One region of the Stenotrophomonas sp. YJH_SMC_29 genome, then DNA from elsewhere that is predicted to be linked to it. Evidence: predicted binding sites of a transcription regulator. Region 1 holds the regulator's gene; each other region holds the start of a gene.
What was found. The regulator HrcA, encoded in region 1, represses chaperone genes, less so after heat shock. The targets are predictions, from matches to a motif close to TTNGCACTCNNNNNNNNNGAGTGCNAA.
Positions count from the first base shown of each region.

Region 2: a site for HrcA is predicted at 2,476-2,502, ahead of rpoH (RNA polymerase sigma factor RpoH). Genes of this name have one in related genera too.
Region 3: a site for HrcA is predicted at 2,207-2,233, ahead of AC5P9I_RS15905 (co-chaperone GroES). Genes of this name have one in related genera too.

Region 1 is NZ_JCAFUK010000011.1:115,474-120,261, forward strand. It holds gene dnaK (molecular chaperone DnaK) at 1-867, opposite strand, end outside; gene grpE (nucleotide exchange factor GrpE) at 1,049-1,564, opposite strand; gene hrcA (heat-inducible transcriptional repressor HrcA) at 1,628-2,692, opposite strand; gene recN (DNA repair protein RecN) at 2,808-4,469, shown strand; gene AC5P9I_RS13445 (LysR family transcriptional regulator) at 4,580-4,788, opposite strand, start outside.
Region 2 is NZ_JCAFUK010000015.1:86,624-91,411, reverse strand. It holds gene ftsX (permease-like cell division protein FtsX) at 1-675, shown strand, start outside; gene AC5P9I_RS16085 (response regulator) at 683-1,525, shown strand; gene ung (uracil-DNA glycosylase) at 1,522-2,235, shown strand; gene rpoH (RNA polymerase sigma factor RpoH) at 2,514-3,389, shown strand; gene purD (phosphoribosylamine--glycine ligase) at 3,524-4,788, opposite strand, start outside.
Region 3 is NZ_JCAFUK010000015.1:49,989-54,776, reverse strand. It holds gene cutA (divalent-cation tolerance protein CutA) at 1-108, opposite strand, end outside; gene AC5P9I_RS15910 (endonuclease) at 177-1,967, opposite strand; gene AC5P9I_RS15905 (co-chaperone GroES) at 2,280-2,567, shown strand; gene groL (chaperonin GroEL) at 2,649-4,298, shown strand; gene AC5P9I_RS15895 (DUF6445 family protein) at 4,433-4,788, shown strand, end outside.

The DNA.
Region 1 (4,788 bases):
GGTGACGTACGGCAGGTTCACTTCGGTCTGCTGGGCGCTGGACAGCTCGATCTTGGCGCGCTCGGCAGCGTCCTTCAGGCGCTGCAGGGCCAGCGGATCCTTGCGCAGGTCGATGCCCTGGTCCTTGTTGAACTCTTCAACCAGGTACTCGATGACGCGGTTGTCGAAGTCTTCGCCACCCAGGAAGGTGTCGCCGTTGGTGGCCAGCACTTCGAACTGCTTCTCGCCGTCGACGTTGGCGATCTCGATCACCGACACGTCGAAGGTGCCGCCGCCCAGGTCGTACACCACGATCTTGCGATCCTTGTTGTCGCCCTTGTCCAGGCCATAGGCCAGCGCGGCCGCGGTCGGCTCGTTGATGATGCGCTTGACGTCCAGGCCGGCGATGCGGCCGGCGTCCTTGGTGGCCTGGCGCTGGCTGTCGTTGAAGTAGGCCGGCACGGTGATGACCGCTTCGGTGACCTTCTCACCGAGGAAGTCCTCGGCGGTCTTCTTCATCTTTTCCAGCACCTTGGCCGAGATTTCCTGCGGCGCCATCTTCTTGCCGTCGCTGGTGGCCACCCAGGCATCGCCGTTGTCATGGGCCAGGATGCTGTACGGGACGTGGGCGATGTCCTTCTGCACCTCGCCGTCGGTGAACTTGCGGCCGATCAGGCGCTTCACCGCGTAGAAGGTGTTCTTCGGGTTGGTCACGGCCTGGCGCTTGGCCGAGGCACCGACCAGGACTTCGCCGTCCTTGGTGTAGGCGACGATCGACGGGGTGGTGCGATCGCCTTCCGAATTCTCGATGACGCGGGCCTTGCCGCCGTCCATGATCGCCACGCACGAGTTGGTGGTGCCGAGGTCGATACCAATGATCTTGCCCATGGGGGAGACTCCTGAGGATGCTAGTTGGGGTCAGTCCGGCCGTTCGGCCGGTGGATGAATACGATGTGGGGGAGGCTCGTGGAACATTCAAGCCATCCTCCGAACGCTGTGTTTCCGGTCATCCGGCGCGTTCAGCGTCGGGTCGGGTGGCGGTCTCTGTCCGCCGCCCGGCCCCGCGGGATCACTCGGCGGCCACCACCACCAGCGCCGGCCGCAGCAGGCGCTCGTTGAGCAGGTAGCCCTTCTGGAACACGGTCACCACGCTGCCCGGGGCGGCACCCGGGGTCGGGGCCTGGCTGATCGCCTGGTGGTGTTCCGGGTTGAACGGCTGGCCGATCGGGTCCAGCAGGACCAGGCCGTTGTCGGCAGCGACCTTGAGCAGCTGCTTGTAAGTCAGCTCCAGGCCTTCGCGCAGCGGGTGCGGGTCGTCGCCGGCGGCCTTCAGGCCGGCATCCAGGCTGTCGAACACGGGCAGCAGATCGCCCAGCAGCTTCTCGTTGGCGAACTTGCGGGCCTGTTCGATGTCACGGGCAACGCGCTTGCGCTGGTTCTCCAGGTCGGCGCGCTCACGCAGGGCATCGGCCTTGACCTGTTCGATTTCGGCGCGCAGGCGCTCGACTTCGTCGTTGACGCCGGCGGTGGCGGCCGCATCGGCGGCACTCTGCTGGGATTCGATATCTGGCTGTTCGTGGTTCATGTCTGGGTCCCTGGCGGTCAAACTCCGCCTCCAACCACCCTAGTGTGGGCGGGATGCTGCGTTTCAAGCGTCGGATGTTCCCGGCGTGCGCCCGGCCGGTGAAAAGGCCGCGCCGAGCACATCGGCCGTGGCCTGGACCAGCGGGATGACGCGGTCGTAGGCCATCCGCTTGGGACCGATCACCCCCAGCACGCCCAGCACCTGGCCGTTGGCGGTATAAGGGGCGGTCACCAGCGAGACGCCTTGGAGCGGCATCATCCCGGTCTCCTCGCCGATGAAGATGCGCACGCCCGGAGCCTGGATGGTCCGTTCCAGCAACTGCAGGATCTCGCGCTTGCTGGAGAACAGCTCGAACAGTTCACGCAGGCGCTCCAGGTCGGACAGGTCCTGCACCCCCATCAGCCGGGTCTGCCCGGCCACCAGCATGTCGTCAGCCGCCGGCTGCAGGGCCTGCTCGGCCAGTTCGATGCTGTGCGCCAGCAGCTGCTCCAGTTCGGAACGGGCGTCGTGCAGCTCCAGCAGCAGGCGGGTGCGGATCTCGGCCATCGGCAGGCCGGCGAAATGCGCATTGAGGTAGTTGGCGACCTGTTCCAGCTGGCCCGGCGCAAACTCCTGGCGGGTCTCGATGACCCGGTTCTGCACCTCGTTGTCGGCGAACACCAGGATCGCCAACACCCGCCGTCCGTCCAGCGGCACAAAATCGATCTGGCGGAAGGCGAACTGCTCCCGCCGCGGCGCGCTGACCACGCCGACGAAGTGGCTCATCGCCGACAACAGTTCCGAAGCGCTGCCGAGCAGGGCCTGGGTACTGCCGCCACCGGCCAGTTCCTGGCGCAGGCGGGCCAGTTCGCCCTCGCCCGGCGGCTGCATCTGCAGCAGGCTGTCGACGAACACCCGGTAGCCATGCGCGGTCGGGACGCGCCCGGCCGACGTGTGCGGCGAAGCCAGCAGGCCCAGGTCTTCCAGGTCGCCGAGGATGTTGCGGATGGTCGCCGGGCTGACCTCCAGGCCGGCCACGCGCGCCAGCGTCTGCGAGCCGACCGGCTCACCGTCCTGGATGTAACGCGCGATCAGCGTGCGCAGCAGATGGCGCGCACGCGGGGCAAGCTGGTCGGGAGAACCGTGCATGGAATCAACCTGTGAGACACGGACACTAGATAATGGCGGCGCATCACCTTGGCAAGTCATTGGACCTCCCGCGCCCGCGTGCTAGCGTTGCGCGGCTGCTGATACCCCCTTACCCATGCTCAGACATCTTTCGATCAAGGATTTTGCCGTCGTCCGCGCCACCGAACTGGAGTTCGGGCCAGGCATGACCGTGGTTTCAGGCGAGACCGGCGCCGGCAAGTCGCTGATGGTCGACGCGCTGGGCTTCCTGTCCGGCCTGCGCGCCGACAGCGGCGTGGTCCGCCACGGCGCCGCACGCGCCGAGCTGTCGGCCGAGTTCGTGCTGGACCAGCTGCAGGCCGCGCGCCAGTGGCTGGCCGACAACGAGCTGGACGACGAGGACCAATGCCAGCTGCGCCGCGTGATCCGCGCAGACGGTGGCTCGCGGGCCTGGATCAACGGCCGTCCGGTGACCCTGGCACAGCTGGCCGACCTGGCCTCGCGGCTGGTGGAGATCCACGGCCAGCATGAACAGCAGGCCCTGCTGGCACGCCCGTCGCAGCTGGCCCTGCTCGACGCCTACGCCGGCAACGAGGAAGAACGCCGCCAGGTGCGCCGCGCCGCCGCCGCCTGGCAGGCACTGGTCGATGAATCGCTGGCGCTGTCACAACAGGGCGACGTCAGTGACCGGATCGGCTTCCTCGAGCACCAGCTGCGCGAACTCGACCGCGAGGACCTGGAACCGGAATCGATTGCCGCGCTGGGCGCCAGCCACCGCCGCCAGGCGCATGCCAGCGCCCTGCTGAGCGCCTGCCAGGCCGCCAGCAACCAGCTCAACGGCGATGACGGCAGTTCCGCGCTGGACCTGCTGCAGCAGGTGCGCCACGAGCTGTCGCGCCTGATCGAACACGACCCGCGGCTGGGCGAGGTGGACGGCCTGATCGAGAACGCCTCGATCCAGTTGCACGAGGCCCTGTCGCTGCTGGACCGCGTGCATGACGATCTCGACGCCGACCCGGAGCAGTTCGAGGAGAACGAGCGCCGCCTTGGCCGCCTCCACGACCTGGCCCGCAAGCACCGCGTGCCGATGGACGAGCTGGGCGCGCAGCGCGAGCGCATGCATGCCGAAGTGGAGCAGCTGCGCGGCGCCGACGAGCGCCTGCAGCGCCTGGCCGGCGAGATCGACAAGGCCGCCGCCGCCTGGCGCGCGCAGGCCGAACGGCTGACGGCCAGCCGCCGCAGTGCCGCCGCCGAGCTGTCGGCCACCACCACCGGCATCATCGCCGAGCTGGGCATGGGCGGCGGCCAGTTCCTGATCGAACTGGAGCCGCAGGATGCCGGCAAACCCGATCCGCAGGGCGCCGAGCGCGTGGAATTCCTGGTGGCGGCCAACGCCGGGCAGCCACCCCGAGCCCTGCGCAAGGTGGCCTCCGGTGGCGAACTGTCGCGCATCTCGCTGGCCATCGAAGTGGCCGCGCTCGACCTGGACGCGGTGCCGACGATGGTGTTCGACGAAGTGGACTCCGGCATCGGTGGCGCGGTGGCGGACATCGTCGGCCAGAAGCTGCGCGCCCTTGGCGAGAAGCGCCAGGTCCTGTGCGTGACCCACCTGCCACAGGTCGCCTCCAAGGGCCACGCCCACTACCGGGTCAGCAAGGCGCCGGTGGAAGGCATGACCCAGAGCGCAGTGGAAAAACTGGACAGCAAGGCCCGCGAGGAAGAACTGGCGCGCATGCTGGGTGGCGTGGAAGTGAGCAAGGAAGCGCGCGCCGCCGCACGCAAGCTGCTGCAGGCCTGAGGCCGGCAGAGCAGCGCGTGGGCCCGGCTTCCGGACGGTAGTGCCGGCCGCTGGCCGGCAACCCAACACACGGGGACGAAGATCGGGAGGTTGCCGGCCAGCGGCCGGCATTACCCCCGTGGCTGTGTCAGGTCGACGTTTTCCACCAGAAAATCGAGGAAGGCGCGCACCCGCAGCGGCAGGTAGCCCCCCTGCCCCAGGAACACCGCGTGCACCTCTTCCAGGTCACCCGGATTGGCCTCTTCCAGCACCGGCAGCAGGCGCCCGGCGGCGATGTCGTCCTGCACCTGGAACGCGGCCAGGCGGGCCATGCCCAGCC
Region 2 (4,788 bases), on a different contig from region 1:
CGCCTGGCCGGCCAGCTGCGCGACCGCGACGACGTGGCCGAAGTGAACGTGCGCACGCCCGAGCAGGGCCTGCAGGAACTGCGCGATGCCGGCCTCGGTGAGGCGATCGACGCACTCAATGACAATCCGCTGCCCTCGCTGCTGGTGATCACCCCGGGCCAGGGCAAGGACGACGCACGCCTGGCGCGCGCGCTGGAAAGCCTGCCCGAGGCCGACCTGGTGCAGCACGACGCGCTGTGGCGCCAGCGCCTGGATGCCTGGCTGGCGTTCGGCGCGCGGCTGGTGCAGGTGCTGTCGGTGCTGCTCGGCGTGGGTGCCGCGCTGGTGGTCGGCAACACGGTGCGCCTGGACATCCAGGCCCGTCGCGAGGAGATCGGCGTGCTGCAGCTGCTGGGCGCCAGCGATGGCTTCATCCGTCGTCCCTTCCTGTACCTGGGCGCGTGGTACGGGCTGGGCGCCGGCGCGGTGGCGCTGGGCCTGATCGGGGCGGCCGGTGCCGCGCTGCGCGTGCCGCTGGCCGAACTCTCGCGCAGCTATGGCAGCCCGTTCGTGCTGCACGGCCTGGACCTGCTGCACGGTGGCCTGGTCCTGCTCGGCACGCTGCTGCTGGGCTGGCTGGGCGCCTGGCTGGTCACCGGCCACTTCCTCCGCCAGACCCGCCCGACCGACACCTGAGACCGGCATGCAACCGCAAGCGTTGAAGCACCTTGAAGGGCCCGCGACGCGGGTGATGGTGGTCGATGGTTCGAAGCTGGTCCGCAAGCTGATCGCCGACGTCCTGCAGCGCGACCTGCCGGGCGTGGAGGTGATCGGCTGCGACAGCATCGAAGACGCGCAGCAGGCGCTCGCGCAGGGCCCGGTGGACCTGGTGACGACCTCGCTGACCCTGCGTGATGGCGACGGCCTGGCGCTGGCGCGGATGGTGCGCGAAGCGGCCGGCCAGGCTTACGTGCCGGTGATCGTGGTCTCCGGCGACGCCCAGCAGCACCTGGAGCAGCGCCGTTTCACCGAGTACGTCACCGACTACTTCGACAAAGCGCTCGGCCATGAAGCGCTGGCGACCTTCATCCGGGGCTATGTACAGCCGCAGACCATTCCCGGCGCGACCATCCTCTACATCGAGGACAGCCGCGTGGTGGCCGAGGCGACCAAGCGCATGCTGGAACGCCAGCAGTTGAGCGTGCTGCACGTGGTCAGCGCCGAGGAGGCATTCACCCTGCTCACTGCCGAGTCGCTGGGCCGCAGCCGCCACCGCATCGACCTGGTGCTGACCGACGTCACCCTGAAGGGCGAGCTGAGCGGCCGCGACGTGGTGCAGCGCGTGCGGGTGGACTTCGGCTACGGCAAGCGCCGCCTGCCCGTGCTGGTGATGACCGGCGACGGCAACCCCCACAACCAGACCGGGCTGCTGCAGTCCGGTGCCAACGACCTGGTGCTGAAGCCGATCGAAGAGCGGCTGCTGGTCACCAAGGTGCTGTTCCAGCTGCGCCTGGCCCGATTGAATGATGGACCCTTGTTGCGATGATCGATGAAGTAACCGACACCCCGACGATCCAGCTGGAACCGAGCTGGAAGCAGCACGTCGGCGAGTACCTGTTGCAGCCGCAGATGCGCGAGCTGTCGGCCTTCCTGCGCCAGCGCAAGGCCAGCGGCGCGGCGGTGTTCCCGCCCGGGCCGCAGATCTTCGCAGCGTTCGACGCCACGCCGTTCGAGCAGGTGAAGGTGGTGATCCTCGGCCAGGACCCGTACCACGGGCGCGGCCAGGCCCATGGCCTGAGTTTCTCGGTACTGCCCGGCGTGCCGGTGCCGCCGTCGCTGCTGAACATCTACAAGGAGATCGAGACCGATCTCGGTATCCCGCGCCCGGACCACGGCTGCCTGATCCCGTGGGCGCAGCGCGGCGTGCTGCTGCTCAATGCCGTGCTGACGGTGGAAGAGGGCAAGGCCGGCGCGCACCAGGGCCGCGGCTGGGAAGGCTTCACCGATCACGTGGTGGATGTGCTCAACCGCGAGCGCGAAGGACTGGTGTTCATGCTCTGGGGTGCCTATGCACAGCAGAAGGGCAAGGTGATCGACACCCGCCGCCATCGCGTGCTGAAGTCGCCGCATCCGTCGCCGCTATCGGCCCATCGGGGCTTCCTCGGCTGTCGTCATTTCTCGATGGCCAACGAGTACCTGCAGCGCCACGGCCAGGCCCCGATCGACTGGTCGCTGCCGCCGCGCTCGGCACTCTGAGCGTTGGCGGGCCGCCGGGCCTGAACACCGGGCAACGTCCCCGGGCCTGAATGGGCCTTCAGAGCGGCCCGTTCAGCTCCGCTTGACTGGAATCGGCCGCTTCATGGCAGGTAATTGCTTGAATTCCAAGGGATTGTGAATCCCGAAAAGCGTGCTCGCCACTGTCATCAAATCGCGCTACGGTAGGGCTCTGTTTGGGACCAGTGTTGCATCAATAGGATGCTGGAACTTTTTCCTCCTTTAGCAGTTCAAATCCCGGACTGCTAAGATGGGTGCCTATGAGCCAGAACACCTCTACTGCCCTTGTGGCAAACAATCTCCCGATTCCCAGTGCGCTCGGTTCGCTGGACGCCTACATCGGTGCCGTGCACCAGATCCCGGTGCTGTCGGTCGATGACGAACAGGACCTGGCCCGTCGCTTCCGCGATGGCAACGATCTGGACGCCGCCCGCGAGCTGGTGCATTCGCACCTGCGCTTCGTGGTGCACGTGGCCCGCGGCTACAACGGCTACGGCCTCGCCCTGGGCGACCTGATCCAGGAAGGCAACATCGGCCTGATGAAGGCGGTCAAGCGCTTCGACCCGGACATGGGCGTGCGCCTGGTTTCCTTCGCGGTGCACTGGATCCGTGCCGAGATGCACGAGTTCATCCTGAAGAACTGGCGCATCGTGAAGGTCGCCACCACCAAGGCGCAGCGCAAGCTGTTCTTCAACCTGCGCAAGTCGAAGACGCGCCTGGGCTGGATGAACGCGGCGGAAGTGAGCGCGGTGGCCAAGGACCTGAACGTGTCCGAGCGCGAGGTCATGGAAATGGAGTCGCGCCTGTCCGGCCGCGATATCGGTTTCGATGCGCCGACCGACGAGGACAACGAACACGCACCGCCGTCGCCGGCTGCGTTCCTGGTCGCCGATGACGAAGACCCGTCGATGGCCTACGAGCGCGAGGACAGCGAAGACAACCAGATGCAGCTGCTGCGCGAAGGCCTGGCGGAACTGGATGCGCGTTCGCGTGACATCATCCGCCGTCGCTGGCTGGATGCCGACAGCAAGGTGACGCTGCAGGAGCTGGCCGACGAGTACGGCGTGTCGGCCGAGCGCATCCGTCAGGTTGAAGCGAACGCGCTGAAGAAGATGAAGGCGCTGTTCACCGCGTAAGGCGGGATGGCGTTGAAGCAATGAAAAGGCCCGGCACTGCCGGGCCTTTTCTTTTCGGTGGCGTTCTCATCCATGCATGGCGTGGATCTACCAATGTCAGTAGAGCCACGCCCTGCGTGGCTGCGGCGCGGTCGTCACTCTTCGCGTGCGATCGCGCGCCAGCCAATGTCGTTGCGGTGGAACTCGTTGGCCCAGCTCACCTTGGCCACGCCGGCATAGGCATTGGCCTGCGCGTCGCGCACGCTGTCGCCCAGTGCGGCCACGCACAGCACGCGGCCGCCGGCACTGACCACCTGGCCCTGCGCATCCAATGCCGTACCGGCATGGAACACCTTGGCACTGGCCGGCACCTCGTCCAGGCCGGAAATCACCTCACCGGTGATCGGCGCTTCGGGGTACGGCCTGGCCGCCAGCACCACGCCCAGCGACGGGCGCGCATCCCACTGCGCTTCGACCTGGTCCAGCCGGCCATCGATGGCGGCTTCCACCAGTTCGACCAGGTCCGACTGCAGGCGCAGCATCACCGGCTGGGTTTCCGGGTCGCCGAAGCGCACGTTGAATTCGATCACCTTCGGTGCGCCGCTGGCGTCGATCATCAGGCCGGCATAGAGGAAGCCGGTGAAGGGAATCCCGTCGGCGATCATGCCCTGCACGGTGGGATTCACCACCTCGCGCATCACGCGTGCATGCACCTCCGGCGTCACCACTGGAGCTGGCGAGTAGGCGCCCATGCCGCCGGTATTCGGGCCGGTGTCGCCGTCGCCGACCCGCTTGTGGTCCTGCGAGGTGGCCATCGGCAGCGCATGCACGCCGTCCACCATCGAAATGAAGCTGGCTTCCTCGCCGTCGAGGAATTCCTCGATGACCACGCGGGCGCCGGCATCGCCGAACGCGTTGCCGGAGAGCATGTCACGCACTGCGTCTTCGGCTTCGGTCAGGCTCATCGCGACGATCACGCCCTTGCCGGCGGCCAGGCCATCGGCCTTGACCACGATCGGTGCGCCCTTCTCGCGTACATACGTCAGCGCGGCGTCCACGTCGGTGTGCACGGCGTAGAACGCGGTGGGGATGTTGTGGCGCGCCAGGAAGTCCTTGGCGTAGGCCTTGCTGCCTTCCAGCTGCGCGGCAGCGGCGGTCGGCCCGAAGATGCGCAGGCCGGCGGCGCGGAAACGGTCGACCACGCCGGCCACCAGCGGTACTTCCGGGCCGACCACGGTCAGTGCCACGCCTTCAGCCTGGGCCAGCGCCAGCAGGCCGTCGATATCGGTGACCTTGACCGCCACGTTGCGGCACTTGCCTTCGCTGGCGCTGCCGGCATTGCCGGGCGCCACGATCACTTCAGTGACACGGGAGGACTGGGCCAGCTTCCATGCCAGGGCGTGTTCGCGGCCGCCAGAGC
Region 3 (4,788 bases), on a different contig from region 1:
CACGCACGCGGCCAGGCGCTCGCCGACCAGCGCGTGCGCGATGCGCTCGGCACTGGCCCGGTCCGGGCAGGTGGTCAACAGCAGCAGGACGGGATCGACGGTCGACATGACCGTCGAGTATAGGGCCGCCACCGGGCCAGGGCCCGGCGGCGGCCGTGGACCGCTGCGTTGCGCGGTCAGTTGGCCAGCTGGCAGGTGGCCGGCTTGGCCGAGGTGAACAGGGCCGGGGTGGCCCACTCGGGGTGGTCGATGAACGGGTTGCGGTTGCCCTGGAAGCTGTAGACCACGTCATTGCGCGCACGCTCGGCATCATCCGGCGGGTCGGACAGGTGCCAGTCGATCAGGGTCGACAGCAGGCCCATGTAGGCCGGTGAGCTGCTGGTCTTGACGATCTTGCTGCGGTCGTCGGTCAGCTCCAGGTCCGGCTCGGACTGGCCGGTCGCCGCATCCTTGCCGCCCTCGTAGCGGATCGCCATGTACATCACCGCACGCGCCATGTCGCCCTTGCGCTTGCCCCACACCTCGAAGGTGCCGGTGTTGCCGTCCGGCGTGCGCACCCAGTTGGAGTTGCCCGGATAGCCACCGCTGCCGCCACCCTGGCCGTTGTTGGCCTCGGTGGCGCGCTCGCCGCAGCTGGCGTCGCACTTGCCGAACGGCTTGTTGCCACGATCGGCGTTCCACTGCGCATCGGTCAGGTACAGCATGTGGGTGTCGGTATACGGCGCGTACGGCAGGCCCTTGTCACCGGTGGTGGTGGCAAAGCCCAGCGAGTTCGGCCAGGTGTGCTCGCGGTTGTACTTCAGGCCACTGCCGCTGCCGGCGCGATCGGTCACCTTGGCGTAGCTGTGGTTGCGATACGCATCCAGGATCCTGCCGGAATTGTTCGGATCCTCGTCGGCGATTTCCAGGATGGTCCAGGTGCTGGTGCCCGAGCCGCTGTACGGATAGGCGGTATGGCCCTTGATCGTGGCGTGCAGCGAACAGCGCAGCTGGCTGGGGCTGCTGGTGTTGACCTTGGAGTAATAGCCGGCCGGCACGCCGGGGTTGCCCGGGTCCGGATTGCCGCCGGTGCTGGCCACGGTGAAGGCAATGCGGCTGTCGGCGGCCGGGTGAGCGCCCTGCAGGTCGGTGATGCGCGCGGCGCGGATGTCGAAGCGGCAGGCTTCACCGGCCACCAGCGCGGTGTTGGTGGACAGCTTCACGCTGCGGCCGCTGGCCGGGAAGGTCAGCGGCACGCTGCCGGAGGTACCGCAGCTCAGGGCGAAGGCGCCGCTGGCCAGGTTCACCGTTTCGCTGAACACCACTTCCAGGTCGGCGGCGGCCGGGAAGGTGCTGCTGCCCTGCGCCGGGGTGGTGGTGGACACCGACGGCGGCGTGTTGGGGCCCGGGGTGCCGCCGCCGCTGAAGGTCTGTCCGTTGTTGCAGGTGCCGAACGTCTGGCCGGCCGATTCGGCCCAGGTGAAGTGGGCGTACTGGCTGCCGCTGCCGGTCAGCTGCAGCGACGTGCCCGGTGCCGTGCTGTTGGTCTCGGCCACCGGGATGTTCTGGCTGGTCATCCCCGCGGCGGGGCCGCCGGACGCGGTGATGGTGCCCTCGTAGCTGAGGAACTGGACCACCTTGCCGCTGGCATCGACCAGCGCGATGCCATCGTTCGGGCCGTTCTGGATGCCGTTGGTCGGGTAGTTGACCACGGCGATGGTCGCGCTGCCGCAGCTGGCGGCGGTGCCGGCCGGGACCGGCGTGTTGGCGTAGACCACGGCCGCCGATGCGTTGGAACCGTTGTACAGGTACAGGCGGTAGCCGGACAGGTCCTCGCCGGCGGTGGCCACGACCTCGATCGCTTCGCCGACGTCACCGGCGGCGGTGCTGTCGTCGTAGTGCAGTTCATTGATGAAGACCTCGGCCTGGGCCGGCGCAGCGGCCAGGGCCAGCAGGCAGGCCGCGGCAAGCGGTGACAGCAATCGCATCGACTCCTCCTTGTGATTGGGAATGCCCGGTCGAGCCTAAGGCCGATCCAGTGACACTTTGTCGTAAATGAACGTCAGATATCTGACAGTGCGACGCTTGTCACCGAAATTGGCGGGATCCCGACCAGCGCCAAGCGACACGGGCGGGAAAAATTTTTTTGATGCCACCCTTGAAAGGAGGGCGCGGGGCTCCATCTCTGCCCTGCTCCCGACGTTGTCGGGTTTCTTCACGTGCGGTTCTGGCACTCGCCTGGGGTGAGTGCTAACATCGCCGGACTTTTTTAGACCAATCAATCACTTAAGAGGTCTCCTATGAGCATCAAGCCGCTGCACGACCGCGTTGTGGTCAAGCCGATCGAAGCCGACGAAATCTCCGCCGGTGGCATCGTCATCCCCGACTCGGCCAAGGAAAAGTCCACCAAGGGTGAGGTCGTGGCCGTCGGCCCGGGCAAGCCGCTGGACAACGGCAACGTGCGCGCGCCGTCGCTGAAGGTCGGCGACAAGGTCATCTACGGCCAGTACGCCGGCAGCTCGTACAAGAGCGAAGGCGTCGAGTACAAGGTCCTGCGCGAAGACGACGTGCTCGCCGTCATCGGTTGAGCCTCCGCGCGACCTGTTTCAACCTGACCCCCAAATCCCAGCCGCCGGGCATCGTCCGGCGCTACCAATGAGGTAAATGCAATGGCTGCCAAGGATATTCGTTTCGGTGAAGACGCCCGTTCGCGCATGGTGCGCGGCGTCAACGTTCTCGCCAATGCCGTCAAGGCCACCCTGGGCCCGAAGGGCCGCAACGTCGTGCTGGAAAAGAGCTTCGGCGCCCCGACCATCACCAAGGACGGCGTCTCCGTCGCCAAGGAAATCGAACTGGCTGACAAGTTCGAGAACATGGGCGCGCAGATGGTGAAGGAAGTCGCGTCGCGCACCAACGACGACGCCGGCGACGGCACCACCACCGCTACCGTGCTGGCCCAGGCCCTGATCCGCGAAGGCGCCAAGGCCGTTGCCGCCGGCATGAACCCGATGGACCTCAAGCGCGGTATCGACAAGGCCGTTTCGGCCGCCGTCGCCGAGCTGAAGAACATCTCCAAGCCGACCGCCGACGACAAGGCGATCGCCCAGGTCGGTACCATCTCGGCCAACTCGGACGAGTCGATCGGCCAGATCATCGCTGACGCGATGAAGGAAGTCGGCAAGGAAGGCGTGATCACCGTTGAAGAAGGCTCGGGCCTGGACAACGAGCTGGACGTGGTCAAGGGCATGCAGTTCGACCGCGGCTACCTGTCGCCGTACTTCATCAACAACCAGCAGTCGCAGACCGCTGACCTGGATGACCCGTTCATCCTGCTGCACGACAAGAAGATCTCCAACGTCCGTGACCTGCTGCCGGTGCTGGAAGGCGTCGCCAAGGCCGGCAAGCCGCTGCTGATCGTGGCCGAGGAAGTCGAAGGCGAAGCGCTGGCGACCCTGGTGGTCAACACCATCCGCGGCATCGTCAAGGTCGTGGCCGTCAAGGCGCCGGGCTTCGGCGACCGTCGCAAGGCGATGCTGGAAGACATGGCCGTGCTGACCGGCGGCACCGTGATCTCCGAAGAAGTCGGCCTGTCGCTGGAAAAGGCCACCATCAAGGACCTGGGCCGCGCCAAGAAGGTGCAGGTCTCCAAGGAGAACACCACCATCATCGACGGCGTCGGCGACAAGGCCAACGTTGATGCACGCGTGGCGCAGATCAAGACCCAGATCCAGGACACCTCTTCGGATTACGACCGCGAGAAGCTGCAGGAACGCGTGGCCAAGCTGGCCGGCGGCGTTGCCGTGATCAAGGTCGGCGCCTCGACCGAAATCGAAATGAAGGAAAAGAAGGATCGCGTCGACGACGCCCTGCACGCCACCCGTGCAGCCGTTGAAGAAGGCGTGGTCCCGGGCGGCGGCGTGGCGCTGGTGCGCGCGATCACCGCGCTGGCCGGCCTGAAGGGTGCCAACGAAGACCAGAACCACGGCATCCAGATCGCCCTGCGCGCGATGGAAGCCCCGCTGCGCGAGATCGTGGCCAACGCCGGCGACGAGCCGTCGGTCATCATCAACAAGGTCAAGGAAGGCACCGGCAGCTTCGGCTACAACGCGGCCACCGGCGAGTTCGGCGACATGCTGCAGTTCGGCATCCTGGACCCGACCAAGGTGACCCGTTCGGCCCTGCAGAACGCGGCCTCGATCGCCGGCCTGATGATCACCACCGAAGCCATGGTTGCCGAAGCTCCGAAGAAGGACGAGCCGGCCATGGGTGGCGCCGGTGGCATGGGCGGCATGGGTGGCATGGGCGGCATGGACTTCTAAGTCCACGCCCCTGGCATCGGGTGCCGGCCCTGGGCCGGCATCCCTTCCCGTTGCAAAAGAAGAACCCCGCCGCAAGGCGGGGTTTTTCGTTGCGCGGTTGCCGCCGCCGCAGTGCATCGCTACGCTCGGTGGCCATGCCTACCTCGTTCATCGTCGTTGACGACTTCCTTGCACCGGCCGACGCGCACGCCCTGCGCCAGGCGGCGCTGGGCCTGACCTATCCGGTACAGGACGGCGCATTTCCCGGTCGCAACTCTCTGCAGCGGCTGGAACTGGACGGCCTGGCCGAGGCGGCGTCACGGCTGGTCAACGAACCGCTGCGGCCGGTCAATCCGCTGCAGTCGCACGGCAAGTTCCGGCTGACCCTGGCCAGCGATGTCGGCCGCGCGAAAGTGCACGCCGATCACTCGCACTGGTCGGGCATCCTCTACCTGAGTGCGGCCGAGCACTGCGAGGGTGGCACCGAGTTCTTCCGCCACCGGCGTACAGG